Regions from separate parts of the Pseudoalteromonas sp. 0802 genome, predicted to be linked through region 1. Evidence: predicted binding sites of a transcription regulator. Region 1 holds the regulator's gene; the other holds the start of a gene.
The links. Region 1 encodes NrdR, which represses ribonucleotide reductase genes. Its sites were predicted from a motif close to AAACACNANATNTNGTGTTT; they were not measured.

Region 1 (7,137 bases):
TACCGGCTTTAATGTCATCGATAATTTCTTGCGCGCTGTGTAAATTCATAATGTGCCCATGAGAGTATGATTAATAGTGACGTATCTGTGCTTATTTAATAAAGCCAGCTTGTGCTAGCAAGCTCATTGATATGTCTGAACGGGAAGGTTGTTCAGCCCCTTTAATTAGGCGCTCTAAATAGCGAGCAATCTGGTCAACTTCTAAGTTCACCTGAGTCCCCACCTGAAATTCTGCAATCGTTGTTTGCTCTGCAGTATGCGGAACAATCGTCAGCTTAAAGCGATTTTGCTCAACCTCGTTAACGGTTAAGCTAATGCCATCAATACACACCGAACCTTTGTACGGAATGTACTTCATTAAATCATTGTCTGTGCTTAACCAGTACTCAGTTGCACGAGCATTAGGACTAATACTTTCGACAGTCGCAATACCATCAACATGCCCTGACACTAAGTGCCCACCTAAGCGAGAAACCGGTTGCATGGCTTTTTCAAGGTTAACTGTTTGACCTTTTTTATAATGTGCAAACCCAGTTAAGCTAATTGTTTCGTTTGATAAGTCAGCACTAAAACCATCGCTATGTTTAGCGACAACCGTTAAACACACACCATTGGTGGCAATACTGTCACCGAGCTTGACGTCTTTCATATCCAAATTAGGGCTTTGAATACGAATAGCTAGATCACCTTGCTTTTGTGTTAGTTCAACAATTTTACCTGTTGCTTCAATAATTCCAGTAAACATAGTGCTACTCTTTATTTTCAATGTCTGTGGCTTGCTTTGCTTTTATCGCTGTTAAGCGAATATCATCGCCAATCATCACTGTATCAGTAAAGGTCAGTTCAGTGATATCACTCATCATGGTGACTTCTGCAAAGTTTAGTAAGCTTTTGCCCATATCACCTATTAACTTAGGGGCAATATAAACAATGTATTCGTCAATTAAATCTTGCTCTGCGAACACCCCAGCAAGGGTTGCCCCCGCTTCGAGCCAAATATGATTAAATTGTAGTTCAGCAAGACGCTTTAAAACCGCCGATAAATCAACTTTATTGTTATTTGCTGGCACCACTTCGTGTTTAACAAAGTGAGGCCACTTGGTGTGATTATCAAGCGAAGTGGTAAAAATTATCACCGGGCTCTCGATGCTGAATAACGCAAGCTCAGGCGTTAACCTGTTTTGTGAGTCAATAATGATTCGGGTTGGTTGGCGCAAAGGCAACGAGGTTGGCATTGTAAATGGCAACTCATCAACACGAACATTTAGTTTGGCATTATCAGTAATAACGGTGTCTGCACCGGTTAAGATAGCACAGCTTTGTGCACGAAATGCTTGCACATCTTGGCGCGCTTTAGGGCCTGTTATCCATTTACTTTGGCCGTTATTTAGCGCGGTTTTACCATCTAAACTACATGCCATTTTACAAGTCACATATGGCAATCCAGATTCCATACGCTTTAAAAAACCTTTATTTAAATCGCGCGCTTGTTGTTCAAGTAAACCTGATGCAACGCTAATACCGGCGTCAGCTAAAATTTGTAGGCCGCGACCACTCACCGCAGGGTTTGGGTCAACCATAGCGGCAATGACCTTGCTAACACCCGCGGCTTTTAAACCTTCGGCACAAGGCGGGGTGCGTCCATAATGACTACAAGGCTCTAAAGTGACATAGGCAGTAGCGCCTTTCGCGTTGTCGCCAGCTACAGCCAAGGCATTCACTTCAGCATGGCCCTGCCCTGCGATTTGATGAAACCCTTCACCGACTATTTCGCCATCTTTAACCAAAACACAGCCAACATTCGGGTTTGGCGTTGTAGTAAAACGACCTTGTTTAGCCAGCTCAATGGCACGCGCCATGTAAGCCGTATCAAGCTCTGTAAACGACATGATTAATCACCTAAACGAGCGATTTCTTCACCAAACTCGCGAATATCTTCAAATGAACGATAAACCGATGCAAAACGCACATAGGCCACTTTGTCGAGTTTCTTCAGTGACTCCATGATGCACTCGCCAATTAAATGGCTAGAGATTTCACGCTCACCTGTAGCACGAAGTTGAGATTTAATGATGTTAACGACTTCGTCGACCTGCTCAGTGCTCACTGGGCGTTTCTCTAAAGCGCGATGCAAGCCATTCAGTAACTTGTCTTCATTGAATGGTTCGCGGCTACCGTCTTGCTTGATGACTCTTGGCATCACAAGTTCAGCGCCTTCAAAGGTGGTAAAGCGCTCATGGCATTCGTTACATTCACGTCGACGTCTCACTTGGTGACCACCGCCAACTAGTCGAGAATCAATTACTTTAGTATCTTTTGCGGTGCAAAAAGGGCAATGCATAGGGTTCAACTTCCGTTTATAAAAAACAAAAAAAGGCCGCTTAGTAAGCGGCCTTTATAATAGCAAAAAACAACGCTATTGTTATCTTAATTACGGTTTAACCAGTAATTAAGCGTAAACTGGTAATTTTTTACAGATAGCTTTAACTTTCTCTTTTACTTCTGCTTGTACAGACTCATCGTTGATGTTGTCTAGTACGTCACAGATCCAGCCAGCAAGCTCTTTTGACTCAGCTTCTTTGAAACCACGGCGAGTAATAGCCGGAGAACCAATACGAAGACCAGACGTTACAAACGGTGAACGTGGGTCGTTTGGTACTGAGTTTTTGTTTACAGTGATGTTTGCGTTACCTAGTGCAGCGTCAGCATCTTTACCTGTGATATCTTTATCGATTAGGTCAAGAAGGAATAAGTGGTTGTCTGTTTTACCAGAAACAACTTTATAGCCACGCTCTTGCAGTACTTCAACCATTGCTTGTGCGTTCTTAACAACTTGTGCTTGGTACGCTTTGAATTCTGGTTGTAATGCTTCTTTGAAAGCAACCGCTTTAGCAGCGATGATGTGACATAAAGGACCACCTTGACCGCCAGGGAAAACAGCGCTGTTTAGCTTTTTGTAGATCTCTTCATCACCACATGCAGAAACGATTAGACCGCCACGAGGACCTGCTAATGTTTTGTGAGTTGTTGTTGTAACAACGTGTGCGTGAGGGATTGGGCTTGGGTATACACCAGCCGCGATAAGACCAGCAACGTGAGCCATATCTACGAATAAGTATGCACCTACTTTATCAGCGATTTCACGGAATTTAGCCCAGTCAACAACGCCTGAGTATGCAGAGAAACCAGCGATGATCATTTTTGGCTTGTGCTCTAATGCAAGTGCTTCAACTTGAGCGTAATCAATTTCGCCTGTTTCGTCGTTTAGGCCGTATTGAATTGCATTGTACGTTTTACCAGAAAAGTTAACGTGTGAACCGTGAGTTAAGTGACCACCATGAGCTAAGCTCATACCTAGTACTGTATCGTGTGGCTGAAGAAGTGCTTGGAAAACAGCTGCGTTTGCTTGTGAACCCGCATGTGGTTGAACGTTAGCGTAATCTGTGCCGAATAATTCGTTTGCACGGTCAATAGCTAGTTGCTCAACAACGTCAACATGCTCACAACCGCCATAGTAACGTTTGCCTGGGTAACCTTCAGCATATTTGTTGGTAAGCTGAGAACCCTGCGCTTCAAGTACGCGTGGGCTACAGTAGTTTTCAGACGCGATCAGTTCGATGTGCTCTTCTTGACGAGCCGTCTCTTTATTGATGGCTGCAAATAACTCTGGATCGAAATCCGAAATATTCATGCTACGTTCTAACATGGGGTCTCCTAAGGCAACGTGTATGGTGTTTTTTAAAGGCTGTATTGTACGCTTAAAACGCACTTTTGCCTATCTTGTAAAGATGAACATATTTAAACAGGGATTGAATTTATTTCACAGTGTTTTAATAATGATATTTTTTTATTGATACATAACAAAAATTTATAAATTTAAAATATTTCATAGATATTTAAAATGTCACTTAAACAAAAAATCGCTCTGTTAAATTGCGTTTTTATTAGGGCAAACTAAGCTTATATAACTAGTCAATATCAAGGATGGTATAAGTACATGTTAGCTAAACCAATATACGAATTAGTCCCCTACGGATACTTTTTTCTCGGCATCAGTTGTATCACATTAGCCAATAATTATGTGCCTACATTAATCGGTGTAATCTTATTTTTATTAGGTGCTAACATTTGGCGGATGCGTTCTGAAGCCAGAAGAACCGATCATTCAAGCCAGCGAGTCAAGCAAAGAAAACGTCGCTATTACTATGAATTTAAACCTTTTATCATTTTTATTTCGGCATTCACCTTGATGCAATGGACGCAAAATGAACTCGTTTCGGTGATCAGTATTTTGCTGTGTATCTCGGCAGGGGTCATTCTAAGCATGCGGATTTTAAACCGTCATAGCCATTCGTTACTTCATTGAGGGCTTTATTAAAAGACAGCATAAAAAAGAGCGGCTTAGCCGCTCTATAATCAAGGTTATGCTAATTTATTTAACAGCTCAGTTCGAAGCAATTGATAATCAAACTTAATATCTTCAGCCAAACACTCATTTGCTAGCGCATCAGCGAGCGGTTTTGGCATAGGCAGTTCGATGTCTAAAATTTCTTCTACACTGTCTTTAAATTTAGCTGGGTGTGCAGTCGCTAAAAAGATACCTGCACTGCCATCTGCTAGATTTTCTTTCAAGCCTTGATAAGCAATTGCAGTATGAGGCTCTGCGATGTAACCCGTTTGATGAATTTTTTTCATCACCTCTTTTGTTTCTTCTTCACCAACACAGCTTGAATAAAAGTCATCATAGCTAAACCATTTGTTATCCAACATAAACTGAACACGTGGCCAGTTATTCGGTTTACTCACATCCATAGCGTTCGATAACGATTCAAGCGTGTCATTCGGTGCCCACTCTTTGCTTTGTAAGAAACGTGGCACAGTGTCGTTTTGGTTAGTTGTAGCACTTAGTTTCGCTACTGGCATACCAAGCACAGCACCGATCATCGCAGCGCACACATTACCAAAGTTACCACTTGGTACTGAGATATGCGCTTTACTACGCTGCTCTTTAGGTAATTGAGCAATGGCTTCAAAGTAATAGCAAACCTGTGCAACTAAACGACTGATGTTGATTGAATTAGCAGAATTTAGACCTAGCTTTTGTTTAACTTCATCGTCTAAGAAAGCTTGCTTTACCATGCTTTGGCAATCATCAAAGCTACCATCAACAGCATAGCAATGAATGTTATTGCCTAACGTTGTAAATAGCTTTTGCTGCGCTAGTGAAATTTTACCTTTCGGGTATAAAATCACGACATCGATATTTGGCTTATTATAAAATGCATGAGCAACTGCAGCCCCTGTGTCGCCTGATGTTGCTGTTAAAATAGTGACTTTTTCGCCTTGGTTAAATTGTGCAAGACACTCAGCCATAAAACGGCCGCCAAAGTCTTTAAACGCAAGCGTTGGGCCATGAAATAGCTCTAAGCAATAAATATCTTTTTCTACTTCAACCAATTTCACATCAAAGTTAAATGCATTTTGTACCATCTGTGCAACGGTATCGGCAGGTAGTTCATCGCCAATTAGGTGCGATAAAATCTTACTGCTTCGGCTAACAAAGTCTAAATCAAGTAACGCATCAATGTCTTGAATTGGCGTTAGGCTTTCAGGGAAGAACACCCCTTGGTTACGCCCTAACCCCGTTTTTACCGCTTCTACAAACGACACCTGTTGTGTTTCATCTTTTAAATTATGTAATTGCATGTTTATTCCTTAAAATCTTTAAAGCTGTCGTGTGCCAAGCTGATCAAGTTTACAGATATGGCTGAAACCTTGTTCATTTACGTAATTATCATTCAGCCAAGCTGCACACTTTTGAGCAGCTTCAAGACTCTTACACACGGTAAATAATGTTGGGCCAGCACCAGAAATACTGACAATCTCTGCGCCAAGCTCTGGCAAGGCACTTTTAGCTTCTGCAAAACCTTGGATTAATGGTGCGCGATGTGGCTCAGCGATTTCATCTGTCATAATTGATAACGCAGCATCAAAGCGACCAGTAAGCAGTAAGCTGCTAAATGCAGACAGTCGCTGTGCAAACTCAACACTGTCGTGCATTGATAATTGCGTTGGCAATACCGAACGCGCTTTTGCAGTATTCAGTGAAAAACCTGGAAAAGCCGCTACGTAATACCATTGATTATCAACGGGTAACGAAATTGACTTGTTCGGAATCAGTTCACCAGTTAATTGCAAACCACCTAAATAACAGGGTGTGATGTTATCGTAATGACGGCCGCCACTAACAATGGCTTCAAAATCAGCCATCAACTCGATAAGTTGCTCTTGAGATAAGTTGGTTTCGGCAAATTTATCAAGGGCAGCAAATGCTGCCACCACAGAACAAGCACTTGAACCTAAACCTGAGCCAATTGGTAGGTTCTTTTTAAGCTCAAGTTTTACCGCTGGCATAGCCGGCGCAACGTGTTCTTTAAAATGAATTAAACATTGATAAGCCAAGTTTTCTTCAGCATTAGCAGGCAGTTTATGGGCATAGTCGCCTGAGCATACAAAAGTATCTTGCTCAGCGGCACTCACCTCTACAACATCACCTAATAACGTACCATCGATAGGTGCCAGCGCGGCACCTAGCGCATCAAAGCCGACAGCAAAATTCCCGATTGAAGCGGGTGCATATACACGGATCATGACCAGCTCCTAACGTGTTAACGTTTTTAAGATATCAGCAAATACGCCTGCAGCCGTTACTTCAGCACCTGCGCCATAACCACGAATCACAAACGGACGTGGTTGATAATATTGACTTAAGATTGCCAATGCATTTTCACCGTCACGGATATCGTAAAGAGCATGGCTACTATCTACGGCTTCAATGCCTACTTTACATTGACCGTTTTCAATAGTGCCCACATAACGAAGTACTTTACCTTCACTTGCAGCGCTTTGAATGCGGTCGTTAAACTGTGCATCAAGAGATGGTAGTTTTGCCATGAAATCTGCTACAGAATCATCTTCTGCAAACCCTTTTGGTAAAACTGATTCAACTTCAATATCGCTAAGTTCTAACTCAAGACCCGACTCACGAGCAATGATCAGTAGTTTTCGGGCAACATCAGTGCCTGATAAATCATCACGCGGATCTGGTTCTGTAAATCCACTTTCTTTTGCTTTTAA
Region 2 (7,137 bases), on a different contig from region 1:
GCACAGCTTATTGCATGGGCAGAAGAAGCGGGGTTAAAAGTACGCACCAGTACCGGCCTAAACTATAACCCGTTTTCTAAGCAGTACAGCTTAAATGATGATGTAAGTGTTAATTACATCCTGCACTTTGAGAAACTAGCCTGATGAGTGGTGTACAAACACCCTCTATCGATTTTGATGCTTTTATCTTTGATTTAGATGGCACACTACTCGATACCGCAGATGACTTAGGTGGCGCATTAAACCGCGTGTTAGCAGATGCCAATGTGGCGCCTGTTGCTGAGCATGTTTATCGCCCTGCGGCTTCTAACGGTGCAAATGCATTATTAGAAGTGGGCTTTGGTGATAAATGGCCTGAACTTGAACAACTCGCCTTGCGCCAACAGCTTCTTGATTACTACGCCGAGGATATTGCTGTACACAGTAAATGTTTCAATGGCATAGAACAGCTTTTAATTGCACTTGATCAAAACAATATTAAGTGGGGTATTATGACTAATAAGCCCGGCTTTTTAACTGAGCCCTTAGTGCAAGCTATTCCCTCTTTGCGTGATGCAAAGGCAGTTGTGAGTGGCGATACATTAGCTGTGTCAAAACCATCACCGGAACCACTACTACACACCGCTGAGATCTTAGACGTTGATCCGAGCCGTTGTTTGTATATCGGTGATGCTGAACGTGATATTCAAGCTGCAAAAGCGGCCAATATGTTCAGCGCAACAGCGTTATGGGGTTATATACCCAGTGTAGACGCTGCACTTGGCTGGCAAGCGGATTTCAATTGGCAAACGCCAATAGATGGTTTTAACCATATATAGTGTTATTTGATAACTTAAACACCATATATTGTGATTTGATTTACTTTTGAGCATTCATTGATGATAAAAAAATCAGCCAAAATTTATTTTTAAATACGGTAAATTTTCCGGATCTTTTGTTGATTTCTACAAATTTCGTCGTCTATGAATGTTCAAAGGTTAATGGTCACTAACACAATGCGCTTATCCAATAGTTATCCACAAAATGGGGCAATTCTATCCCTTGCAAAACAGCGCAGACCACACTATCTTGTGATCTGCAATTTAAACAACACCAGATATTGTGGCTAAATGTTATTCAATTAGATCACCCTGGCGTTTAATAATAATAATTACATAAAGAATACCTTTGTCTTTACAACTATAATTTCCCAAGGAATACAGGCAAAACTATGAACCAACAGCTATCTGTAAGCAAACGTGACGGCCGTAAAGAGTCACTTGATCTAGATAAGATCCATCGCGTGATCGCTTGGGCCGCAGAAGGTCTAGAGAATGTGTCTGTCTCACAAGTTGAATTAAAATCACATATTCAATTTTATGACGGCATTCGTACCGATGACATTCATGAAACAATCATCAAAGCTGCAGCTGATCAGATCTCTAAAGATACGCCTGATTACCAATACCTCGCTGCTCGCTTAGCTGTATTCCATTTACGTAAAAAAGCGTACGGTCAATTTGAGCCACCACGCTTATACGATCACATCACTAAATTAGTTGAAGACAAGCGTTATGATCAACACCTACTTGTTGATTATACCGAGCAAGAAATTGACGAGTTAGATGCTTACATCGATCACAACCGTGACTTAAACTTCAGCTACGCTGCTGTTAAGCAACTTGAAGGTAAGTATTTAGTTCAAAACCGTGTTACTGGTGAAATCTACGAAAGTGCACAGTTTTTATATATCTTAGTGGCTGCAAGCTTATTCTCTGATTATCCAAAAGAGACACGTCTTGATTACATCAAGCGTTTTTATGATGCAGTATCTACATTCAAAATTTCATTACCTACACCTATCATGGCAGGTGTACGTACTCCTACACGTCAGTTCAGCTCATGTGTACTTATTGAATGTGGTGATAGCCTAGATTCTATTAATGCAACATCGTCTGCGATTGTTAAATACGTTTCGCAACGTGCGGGTATTGGTATTAATGCCGGTCGCATCCGTGCGCTTGGTAGCCCTATTCGCAACGGCGAAGCGTACCACACAGGTTGTATTCCGTTTTATAAGCACTTCCAAACAGCGGTTAAGAGCTGTTCACAAGGTGGTGTTCGTGGCGGCGCAGCAACGCTGTTCTACCCACTTTGGCACTTAGAAGTTGAAAACCTACTTGTTCTTAAGAACAACCGTGGTGTTGATGATAACCGTGTACGTCACCTTGACTACGGTGTGCAATTTAACAAATTAATGTATAGCCGTTTAATCAAAGACGATTACATCACATTATTTAGCCCTTCAGATGTACCGGGCCTATACGATGCTTTCTTTGAAGATCAAGCGAAGTTTGATGAGCTATACATCAAATATGAGCAAGACGAGTCAATTCGTAAAAAACGTATTAAGGCGATTGAGTTATTCTCAATGTTTGCACAAGAGCGTGCGAGCACAGGTCGTATCTACTTACAAAACGTTGACCACTGTAATACGCACAGCCCGTTCATCTCGACTGTGGCACCAATTCGTCAATCTAACTTATGTTTAGAAATTGCATTACCAACTAAGCCACTTAGCAATGTAATGGATGAAGAAGGTGAAATTGCACTTTGTACGTTGTCGGCGTTTAACTTAGGTGCAATTGAGTCACTTGACGAATTAGAAGAGCTTGCTGAACTTGCAGTACGTGCCCTTGATAACTTACTTGATTTCCAAGACTACCCTGTTCCTGCGGCGAAAAACGCGACTATGGGTCGTCGTACGCTAGGTATTGGTGTTATTAACTACGCATACTACTTAGCGAAAAATGGTAAGCGTTACTCAGATGGCAGCGCAAATGCCCTAACTCACAAAACATTTGAAGCAATTCAATATTACCTAATGAAAGCATCAAATGAGTTAGCGAAAGAACGTGGTGCGTGTCCTAAATTTAACGAGACAACGTATTCTCAAGGCATTATGCCAACAGATACTTACAAGCGTGACCTAGATCAGTTCTGTGAAGAGCCGCTTCACTTAGATTGGGACTCATTACGCGAAAGCATTAAAGAGCACGGTATGCGTAACTCTACGCTATCTGCCCTAATGCCTTCAGAGACATCATCGCAAATCTCTAACGCAACAAATGGTATTGAACCACCACGTGGTCATATCAGCGTTAAAGCAAGTAAAGATGGTATCTTAAAGCAAGTAGTTCCAGATTATGAAAATCTGAAAGATAACTACGAGCTACTGTGGGATATTCCTTCAAACGATGGTTACCTACAACTTGTTGGTATTATGCAAAAATTCGTTGACCAAACGATCTCTGCAAACACTAACTATGATCCATCTAAGTACGAAGGCGGTAAAGTACCTATGAAGGTGCTATTAAAAGACCTACTGACTGCGTATAAACTTGGTGTTAAAACTCTGTACTATCACAACACACGTGATGGTGCATCAGACTCTCAAGATGAGTTAACACCAGAGGTAGAAGATGACGGTTGTGCAGGCGGCGCTTGTAAAATCTAATTAAATTAATAACATAACAAAAGCGGGCTCATTAGCCCGCTTTGTCCTGACTGTTTTTTGAGAAATCACTATGTCATATACAACTTTTAGCCGAAATCATAATAACCAATTACAAGAACCGATGTTTTTCGGCCAAACGGTAAACGTGTCACGTTACGACCAACAAAAGTACCCTATCTTCGAAAAGCTAATTGAAAAGCAACTTTCGTTCTTTTGGCGTCCTGAAGAAGTTGATGTAAGTAAAGACCGTCTTGACTTCCAAGCGTTACCAGAGCACGAAAAGCACATCTTTTTAAGCAACTTAAAATATCAAACGCTACTTGATAGTGTGCAAGGTCGTTCGCCTAACGTTGCGTTACTACCTATTGTGTCTATTCCTGAGCTAGAAACGTGGATTGAAACATGGGCGTTCAGTGAAACCATTCACAGCCGTTCATACACACACATTATCCGTAACGTTACGCAATCTCCTGAACTTATCTTTGACGATATCGTAAGCAACGAGAAAATCAGTGAGCGTGCTGATGCGGTAACTAAGTACTACGATGATTTAATCAGCATCATTTCTGTTTACAACCTATACGGTGAAGGTAAACATGTGATCAACGGTGAAGAAGTTAAAATCAGCTTATTTGACCTTAAAAAGCAACTTTACCTAGCAATGATGTCGGTTAACATCCTAGAAGCGATTCGTTTCTATGTAAGCTTTGCTTGTTCATTTGCTTTCGCTGAGCGTGAATTAATGGAAGGTAATGCAAAAATCATCAAGCTAATCGCCCGTGATGAAGCGTTACACTTATCTGGTACACAGCACATCTTGAACATTATGCAAGAAGGTAAAGACGACCCAGAAATGGCAATCGTTGCAGCACAATGCCGTGAAGAAGCGATCCAGATGTTTAAAGAGGCCGCTGAACAAGAAAAAGATTGGGCTGAGTATCTATTTAAAGATGGTTCTATGATTGGTCTTAACAAAGATATCTTATGCCAATACGTTGAATACATTACAAATGCACGTATGACTGCGGTAGGCCTACCTGCACAGTTCGAAAGTAAGAGTAACCCTATTCCGTGGATCAACTCTTGGTTAGTATCTGACAATGTTCAGGTTGCGCCGCAAGAAGCTGAAATTAGCTCTTACCTTGTTGGTCAAATTGACTCTCAAGTTGATGCATCTGACTTTGGTGACTTCGACCTGTAATGAGCTCAAACAACACTGCAGAGGTTATCCTTGCAGGAACAGACAGCCAGAATCTTGAATTTGATTCTGGCTGTTCATCTCTCCTTGAATGCCTAGAACAAAATAAAATAGATGTCCCCTACCAATGCCGTGAAGGTTATTGTGGCGCTTGCCGTGCAAAATTAGTCGAAGGTGATGTGAGCTACAATCAAGAGCCGCTTGCGTTCGTTCGTACAGGCGAAGTATTGCTATGTTGTAGTAAACCCAATGGAAAGATAAAAATTGAGCTTTAATGCCAAATAAGCTCACTGGTTTGGTAGAAATTTTCTTTATCTGACACACTCACCATTTGCTGATCAATCGTAACATCCCACTGTAAGTTTTTAGTTAGATGACTCGCTAACTGCTCAATGAAATTGTTATCAAACGCAATTAAATGACCATTATTGATAAGCTCTAACTGGTGTTCATTTTCTTTAAGCCAATCGTTATTTAAAGTTGTCACGACCCATAGCTCATCAACCCGCTTTGCAATTTTGTTGAGCTGTAAAATATCCGGTTGGTCAACAGCAAGCCATGTTTGATAATGGTCATCAAGCGCTTTTATTGATACATCTGGTTCAGCATGACTGAACCTTGCATTCAATATGGCTGTTTCGTTGTGTGAAAATAAGCAATAACTTAAAAGCTTAAGTACAAAGTGTTGATAGCTTTCACGACGGTCACAAGCAGTGGTAAACACCTCTTTGTGATTACGGTGCTCTCTTAAATCAGCAATGGTAAAATTTGCTTTGAATACCCTATTTTTATCAGGCATAAGATTTGGCCATCTCAGTGTAACAGTCTAAGTATAGTGTATGGTGTTAAAATCGCGACTTAAGGTAAAGTTATAGTATAACGTTATTGCAGTTAAAAAATTGTAGTGTTATATTATATCACCACACTCAACAACAAACTTAGAAGTAGTAATGATGAAACAAGTTTCAATTCTTTCTAGTGCTGTTGCCGCTGCGCTGTTTTCTCAATCAACAATGGCTGCTGTGATCACAGGTCAAGTATTAGATAAAAACCAACAACCTATCAGCAATGCTGAAATACATGTACACGGCAAATCACAAAGCGTTGTCACTGACAAACAAGGTCAGTTTAAAATTGATGTAGACAATAAAGGTCAGCTTCACATCAGTAAAAACAATTTCATCGATAAGCGTGTTGCTATTAATGGCGAAGACCAAAATGTTGTGGTAACGCTTACACCAACATCAGTTGAAACTGTTGTTGTTTATGCATCAGCACTTCATAAAAATAGTCTTGAAATGATTTCGCCTGTGAATGTTTTAGCCGGTGATGAGTTAAAAGACAAAGCAAAACCGACTTTAGGCGAAACACTAAAAGGTTTACCGGGCGTTAATGCAAGCTACTTTGGCCCAGTTTCATCAAGCCCGATTATTCGTGGTTTAGATGGTCCGCGTGTGAAGATCACCCAAAATGGTCTTGATAGCAGTGATGCATCTCGTATCGGCCCTGACCACGCAACATCAAATGACAGCCTAGCAGCAGAGCAAATCGAAGTACTTCGCGGCCCTGCTACCCTACTTTATGGCTCTGGTGCTATCGGTGGTGTGGTGAACGTTGTTGATAACCGTATTCCTACCGATAACATCGAGTCTTTAACCGGTGCTGCACAATACACACACGATACAGTATCAAATACAAACACTTATGCTGCAAAACTTGAAACCGGTAATGATGGTTTCAACTTCCATTTTGATGGTACAAAGCGCAAAGGTCACGATTACGACACGCCAAACTTTGAGCTTCCTGAGGAACATGAAGAGCACGAGGAGCATGAAGGTGAAGAGCATGAAGAACACGAAACAGCTAACAGCGTAGAAAACACCTTTATCGATAGCCAAACAGTTAACTTTGGTACTAGTTACGTAGGCGATCACCTAACGCTAGGTGTGTCATTCGGCCGCATCGAAACAGATTACGGTATTCCTGCTCATGAGCATCATCATCATGAAGAAGAGGAAGATCATGATGAGCATGAAGGTGAAGAAGAGCACGAAGAATCAGTATTTGCACAGCTAGAGCAAGACCGCTGGCAAGGTTACATGAGCTATGCACTTCATGATAACTGGATTGAAAATATCTCACTACGCGTTGGCTACACAGACTACAAACACGCTGAAATTGAAGATGGTGCAGTGGGCACGGTGTTTACAAACAAAACAACCGAAGCACGTGCAACTGTTGAGCACAAGTTAGGCCTTTGGCACGGTATGGCTGGTTATCACTACACTGAGTCTGACTATGATGCAGATGGTGAAGAAGCCTTTACGCCAGCAAGTGTTACTAAAACAAACGCGTTATTCGTTCTTGAAGAACGCCAGTTTGGTGATGTGACCGTTGAGCTAGGTGCACGCCTTGAAGATTACCAAATCGACTCTGCTGTAAG

Region 2: the regulator NrdR is predicted to act here: its motif matches at 1,088-1,107, upstream of nrdA (class 1a ribonucleoside-diphosphate reductase subunit alpha).

What each region holds. Positions count from the first base shown of each region.
Region 1 is NZ_JABVXE010000016.1:50,218-57,354, reverse strand. It holds gene ribBA (bifunctional 3,4-dihydroxy-2-butanone-4-phosphate synthase/GTP cyclohydrolase II) at 1-49, opposite strand, end outside; gene HUS61_RS17310 (riboflavin synthase) at 92-745, opposite strand; gene ribD (bifunctional diaminohydroxyphosphoribosylaminopyrimidine deaminase/5-amino-6-(5-phosphoribosylamino)uracil reductase RibD) at 750-1,889, opposite strand; gene nrdR (transcriptional regulator NrdR) at 1,892-2,341, opposite strand; gene glyA (serine hydroxymethyltransferase) at 2,450-3,706, opposite strand; gene HUS61_RS17290 (hypothetical protein) at 3,998-4,366, shown strand; gene thrC (threonine synthase) at 4,423-5,706, opposite strand; gene thrB (homoserine kinase) at 5,725-6,651, opposite strand; gene thrA (bifunctional aspartate kinase/homoserine dehydrogenase I) at 6,661-7,137, opposite strand, start outside.
Region 2 is NZ_JABVXE010000001.1:475,759-482,895, forward strand. It holds gene ubiG (bifunctional 2-polyprenyl-6-hydroxyphenol methylase/3-demethylubiquinol 3-O-methyltransferase UbiG) at 1-144, shown strand, start outside; gene HUS61_RS02280 (HAD family hydrolase) at 144-818, shown strand; gene nrdA (class 1a ribonucleoside-diphosphate reductase subunit alpha) at 1,211-3,496, shown strand; gene nrdB (class Ia ribonucleoside-diphosphate reductase subunit beta) at 3,567-4,697, shown strand; gene yfaE (class I ribonucleotide reductase maintenance protein YfaE) at 4,697-4,969, shown strand; gene HUS61_RS02300 (YaeQ family protein) at 4,966-5,493, opposite strand; gene HUS61_RS02305 (TonB-dependent receptor domain-containing protein) at 5,648-7,137, shown strand, end outside.